DNA from 2 places in the Thauera sp. SDU_THAU2 genome. Region 1 is predicted to be linked to the other one. Evidence: riboswitches for the same ligand, from Rfam matches in the RefSeq annotation. Region 1 holds a riboswitch; the other holds the start of a gene.
The links. Region 1 has a riboswitch for S-adenosylhomocysteine ahead of metH (methionine synthase). Riboswitches for the same ligand answer to the same signal wherever they lie in the genome.

Region 2: it holds a riboswitch for S-adenosylhomocysteine, as region 1 does, so the genes downstream of both, ahcY (adenosylhomocysteinase) here and metH (methionine synthase) in region 1, are expected to answer to the same signal.

The regions. Positions count from the first base shown of each region.
Region 1 is NZ_JBBWUN010000003.1:3,842,283-3,845,484, forward strand. Features, by position in the region: partial or broken gene metH (methionine synthase) at 1-1,393, opposite strand, end outside; S-adenosyl-L-homocysteine riboswitch at 1,471-1,547, opposite strand; gene AAFL97_RS19765 (hypothetical protein) at 1,604-2,191, opposite strand; gene AAFL97_RS19770 (hypothetical protein) at 2,243-2,734, opposite strand; gene AAFL97_RS19775 (branched-chain amino acid ABC transporter substrate-binding protein) at 2,865-3,202, shown strand, end outside.
Region 2 is NZ_JBBWUN010000003.1:4,467,688-4,470,889, reverse strand. Features, by position in the region: gene AAFL97_RS22615 (methyl-accepting chemotaxis protein) at 1-1,003, opposite strand, end outside; S-adenosyl-L-homocysteine riboswitch at 1,327-1,429, shown strand; gene ahcY (adenosylhomocysteinase) at 1,543-2,952, shown strand; gene AAFL97_RS22605 (TlyA family RNA methyltransferase) at 2,974-3,202, shown strand, end outside.

The DNA of each region.
Region 1 (3,202 bases):
AGATCGAGTTGACCACGCCCTTGCCCTGGATGCACTTCAGGCCGGTCTCGATCACCGACCACTTCGACGAGTCGAGCATGATCGGCACGCGCGAGATGTCCGGCTCGGAGGCGATGAGTTTGCAGAAGCGCTCCATCGCCGCCACCGAATCCAGCATCGCCTCGTCCATGTTGATGTCGATGACCTGGGCGCCGTTCTCGACCTGCTGGCGCGCCACCGCCAGCGCATCGTCGAAGCGGCCTTCGAGGATCATGCGGGCGAAGGCCTTGGAGCCGGTGACGTTGGTGCGCTCGCCGACGTTGACGAACAGGCTGTCGTCGCCGACGTTGAAGGGCTCCAGGCCGGACAGGCGCAGCTTCTTCTCGACCTCGGGCACCTTGCGCGGCGGGAATTCCGCCACCACCCGGGCGATCTCGGCGATGTGCGCCGGCGTGGTGCCGCAACAGCCGCCGACGATGTTCAGCAGCCCGGCCTCGGCCCACTGGCGGATTTCGCCGGCGAGGTGCTCGGGCGTCTCGTCGTAGCCGGTCGGCGACAGCGGATTGGGCAGGCCGGCATTGGGGTGGGCCGACACATGGGTGTCGCAGACGTTGGACAGGTCTTCGACGTACTGGCGCAGTTGGTCGGCGCCGAGCGCGCAGTTCAGGCCGAAGCTGATCGGCTGCGCATGGTTCAGCGAGTTCCAGAAGGCTTCGGCGGTCTGGCCCGACAGCGTGCGGCCGGAGGCGTCGGTGATGGTGCCCGAGATCATCACCGGCGTGCGCTGGCCACCGCTTTTTTCAATCTCGTCGAACAGCTTTTCGACGGCGAACACCGCCGCCTTGGCGTTCAGCGTGTCGAACACCGTCTCGATCAGCAGGATGTCGGCGCCGCCTTCCAGCAGGGCCTTGGCCGACTCGTAGTAGTCGTCGGCGAGCGCGTCGAAACTGATGTTACGAAAACCCGGATCGTTGACGTCGGGCGAGATCGACAGCGTGCGCGAAGTCGGCCCGATGACGCCGGCGCAGAAGCGCGGCTTGGCCGGGTTGCGCGCGGTGTATTCGTCACACAGCCGGCGCACCAGGCGCGCGCCTTCGACGTTGAGCTCGTAGGCGAGCGCTTCGAGGCCGTATTCGGCCTGCGACACGCGGGTGGCGTTGAAGGTGTTGGTCTCGATGATGTCGGCGCCGGCATCGAGATAGGCGCGGTGGATGCCACCGACCACGTCTGGACGCGTCAGCACCAGCAGGTCGTTGTTGCCCTTGAGGTCGCGCGGGTGGTCGAGAAAGCGCTGGCCGCGGTAGTCCGCCTCGCCCAGCGTGTGCTGCTGGATCATCGTGCCCATGGCGCCATCCAGGATCAGGATGCGCTCGGCGAGCAGCTGGCGGAGTTCGGTCGTGCGGTCGGCTTGCATCGGGTGTCACCTCGGTCGTTCGACGATCGCCGGGTGACGCCTGATACGAAAGCAAACGGCGCCACAAACCGGCAGAAGGTTTGTGAGCGCCGTTGATCGGTTGCCGAGCCTGGCCCTTACAAAATCAGATGGGGTCGCAGCGCTCCTCGGCAGGAGCGGAATTGTATCGGCTCGCGACAGCGCTTGCCAATAGCAGCCTGCTCGGCCCGGCTACCACCAGTACGGGTGAAAAGGGTAAGGCGCGAAAAACGGATGGCGGTAGTAGGGGTAGCCGTAATACGACCGGCCATACCCCCAACCGTAGCCCCAAAAGGCGCCGTCACGTGGATACACGTAGGTCTGGCTGGTGCGCACCACCTGGCCGTCGATGAAATGCACGTTGAAGCGCGTGGCGACGCCCGGGCCATTGTTGCGGATGTTCCAGTCCCACACTTCCTCGCCCGACAGCTTGAAGGTCTGCACCGAGCGATGCTGGCCGAGCATGCGTTCGACCTCCTCCGGCGTCATGCCCTTCTGCACCCGCACAAGGTTCTCGCTTTCGAGCGCGTCCCACTGCCGCAACACCATGCCGCCCTGGTCGACCTGCACCATCAGGCAGGTATGGCCGTAAGGCTGGGTGGCGTACTCCAGCGTGGTCGTGCCGTCGTCGTTCTGCCAACGCCGGCTCGGCTCGCCCTTGGCGGCCAGCGCCTCGGCCTCGGTGGTGAAGGGACGGGGCGGCTCGAAAGTCGCGCAGCCCGCAAGCTGCAGCGCCCCTGCAAACATCAGCAGCAGCCCCATCCCGCGCAGCCAGCGCATCGGGAACGAGGTCGCAGTCCGGGTAGCGGTCTGGCTCATGACAGCCTCCATTCAGCGTCGATATTGCGTGTAGCGGCCCGTGCCGGTGACCCTGCCGTCGGTATTGAAGGACACGGTGAAGAACACCGGGTCGCTCGTGCCATCGGGGCCGTTGGAAATCTTCCACTCCCACACGGTTTCCCGTTTCAGGCGGAAGAACTGGCTGCGCGCCGGCTTGCCCAGCAGGCGACGCACTTCGTCGCCGCTCATGCCGTTGACCACGCGGGCGAAGTTCTGTTCGTTGAGCACCTGCTCGACGCTGCGCAGTATCTCGTCCGGACCGATCGTGATCATGAAGCACTCGGTGCCTTCGGGCTGGCGGGTGAACTCCCAGGTCACCGAGCCATCGTCGTTGCGCCACTCCATCTGCGGCGGGCCGAAACGTTCGCGCACCTCCGCCGCCGTCGATTCTCCAGGCTTGAGTTCGCGCAGGTTGAAGTAATCGCAGGCAGTGATGCCGATTGCCGACAGCACGGCGCACAGCCAGGCAAGCAAGCGTTTCATGTCATCGATTCCTCAAGGGTTTGCCCGGCCTGCCGACGACAGGCCGCTGGGCTAGAATCTGCCATCCACCATGGATTTGCAACGCCCCTGCAATGACTCTTTGCAAACTATGCACCTTCCGGAGACGCACATGAAGAAGACCCTGCTTGCACTTGCCCTGGTCGGCATCGGCTTTGCCGCCCAGGCGCAGACCGTCGTCAAGATCGGCCATGCCGGCCCGCTGACCGGTCCGATCGCCCACTTCGGCAAGGACGGCGAGAACGGCGCCCGCCTCGCGCTCGAAGACGCCAACGCCAAGGGCCTGGTCATCGGCGGCCAGACCGTCAAGTTCGAACTCCTCAGCGAAGACGACCAGGGCGACCCGCGCACCGCCACCACCGCGGCACAGCGCCTGACCGACGCCGGCGTCAAGGGCGTGGTCGGTCACACCACCTCGGGCGCCTCGATTCCCGCTTCGCGCGTCTATGA
Region 2 (3,202 bases), 630 kb from region 1:
GCACCTGCCGCTCGGAATCTCCGCTCAAGCGACCCGCATCCCCGGCATGCTCCGCAACCACGGCAATGCTGGTGCTGAGCTGTTCGACCGCGGCAGCGATCGACTGCGCCGCATCGGTCTGGGCCAGCGACGCCGTGGCGACTTTCTCTTCGTTGTCGCGCAGCAGCGCCGTGGCACGCACGAGGCGCACGGCATCGGCGCGGATGTTGCATATGGTGGTTTCTAGTCCGGCCTGCATCTCCCGCATCGCTGCGAGCACGCTCTGCGCGCTGCGGCCTTCCACCGCGACCGGCTGCTGCAAGTCGCCATCGGCAATGCGACGGGCGACCTGCGCCGCATAGACCGGCTCCCCACCCAGGCGGCCGAGCAGGCTGCGAGTCACCAGCACCGACGCCAGAACACACACCAGTAACGCTGCCCCGCCCAGCGCCGCCACGACCATCCGGCTGCGCTCCAGCGCCTGGACCGATTCGACCCGCATGCCGGCCGTCAATTGCTCGAGGTGCGCGATCTGCTTCAGCAGCCCGGCGCGGATCTCGCGCCAGACCGGCGTCTCGCTGCGCACCAGCAGCTCGCGCGCGCCTTGCGAATCGCCGGCGCGCACGCTTTCGATCACCTGCGCCTGCAAGGGCGCCCAGCGCTGGGCGATCTTCTGCATCTCCGCCGCGGCTCCGGCGCCGCCATCGAGCACCCGGGCGTGCTGCACGACACGGCCGAAGGCCTCGTCGAACTGCTTCCTCGCGCCGTCGAAGTTCTCATAGGCCTTCGGGTTGGCGGGATCGAGCACGATGTTGCGCAGCGCCTGCCCCATCTGGAGCCCGTTCGCATACGCGCGCATGACGTCGCGCTCGACCGCCAGCTCGGTATCGATGAAGCCGGACAGCCGCGCGCCCCCTGCCTGCATCTGCCACAGCGCGGCGCCCAGGGCGAACAGCAGCAAGCCACAGGTTGCCGCCGCCAGCAGTACCAGCTGCGACCGGACGGAAAGTGTCTTCAGTGCCATGTGTCTCCTCTCATGCCTCCGCCAATGGCGATCCGATGCCACTGGAGCGGAGGCTCAAGAATGATGAAATTAGGAAATTCTGATGGGCGATATCGGCAGACCGGGCAGAATCTGTAGGCGCGGCATGGCTGCGCCCTTGCACACCGCGCAGAATCCGGCGCCAATCCGGCGATCGCCGAGCCTCCGGACGAGAACGCCAGGGCATCCACCTCGATGTGCGAACCGGTCTTCGTCAATGGGCGGGCGCTGGCGGATCATCTCGCTCGCCTTGCCCGAGACACCAGGCGCGCACTCCCCCGCCAGTCGCCGTATAATGTTGTCCTTGTTCCGAGGAGCGCTGCGAGGCGCCGGGCCGTCCAGCCCAGGCCCCCAGGCTCGGAAACCCGCGGCTCGCTGCCGCGGCGGTTTGAACGGCGCTCGCCCGAAACACCTTCGTGTGTCGTCCGAAGGCGTTTCTCCCCATAACCCTGCCGGGTTCGGGATGCCGGGTGAGCCGCACGCCATGCCCCTTCCCTCCCGGCCATAGCACGGAGCATCACATGAACGCTGTGGCTGATTTCAAGGATTTCGTCGTCGCCGACCTGTCGCTTGCCGACTGGGGCCGCAAGGAAATCCGCATCGCCGAAACCGAAATGCCCGGCCTGATGGCGATCCGCGAGGACTACGCCGCCAGCCAGCCGCTGAAGGGCGCGCGCATCACCGGCTCGCTGCACATGACGATCCAGACCGCGGTGCTGATCGAGACGCTGACCGCGCTCGGCGCCGAAGTGCGCTGGGCCTCGTGCAACATCTTCTCGACCCAGGACCATGCCGCCGCCGCCATCGCCGCCTCGGGCGTGCCGGTGTTCGCGGTCAAGGGCGAATCGCTCGAGGACTACTGGAACTACACCCACCGCATCTTCGAATGGGCCGACGGCGGCTACTCGAACATGATCCTCGACGACGGCGGCGATGCCACGCTGCTGCTGCACCTGGGCGCGCGCGCCGAGCAGGATCTGTCGGTGCTCGACAAGCCGGACAGCGAAGAAGCCGAAGTGCTGTTCGCCAGCATCAAGGAAAAGCTGAAGACCGATCCGAGCTGGTATTCCACCCGCCTGGCGCAGATCAAGGGCGTCACCGAGGAAACCACCACCGGCGTGCACCGCCTGTACCAGATGCACGCCCGCGGCGAGTTGAAGTTCCCGGCGATCAACGTCAATGATTCGGTCACCAAGTCCAAGTTCGACAACCTGTACGGCTGCCGCGAATCGCTGGTCGACGGCATCAAGCGCGCCACCGACGTGATGATCGCCGGCAAGATCGGCGTGGTGCTGGGCTACGGCGACGTCGGCAAGGGCTGCGCCCAGTCGCTGCGCGGCCTCGGCGCCACCGTGTGGGTCACCGAGATCGACCCGATCTGCGCGCTGCAGGCGGCGATGGAAGGCTTCCGCGTCGTCACCATGGAAGAAGCCGCCGCGCTCGGCGACATCTTCGTCACCACCACCGGCAACGTCGGCGTGATCACCCACGATCACATGAAGGCGATGAAGAACAACGCCATCGTCTGCAACATCGGCCACTTCGACTCCGAGATCGAAGTCGCCAGCCTGCGCCAGTACCAGTGGGAGAACATCAAGCCGCAGGTCGACCACATCATCTTCCCCGACGGCAAGCGCATCATCCTGCTGGCCGAAGGCCGCCTGGTGAACCTGGGCTGCGCCACCGGCCACCCCAGCTTCGTCATGAGCAACTCCTTCGCCAACCAGACGCTGGCGCAGATCGAGCTGTTCGCCAAGACCGCCGAGTACCCGGTCGGCGTCTATGTGCTGCCCAAGCAGCTCGACGAAATGGTCGCCCGCCTGCATCTGAAGAAGATCGGCGCCAGGCTGACCGTGCTGAGCCAGGCCCAGGCCGACTACATCGGCGTGCCGGTGGCAGGGCCGTACAAGCCCGAGCACTACCGCTACTGAGCACATCGTGGGGCCGTCCGCATGAGCATGAACTCCTTCCATGCCCGCCAGGGACGGCCGCGCCAGCCGGCGGAAGCCAGGACGCCGGCCGAGCGCCACGGCATGCTGCGTGCCGACCAGTTGCTGGTGGCGCGAGGGCTTGCGCCTTCGCGCACCGCCGCGCGGGCACTGATCGAGGCAGGCCTCGTCAGCCATGAAGGCCAGCCGCTGGCCAAGCCGGCGCAGGTACTGCCGCCCGATGCCCAATTGA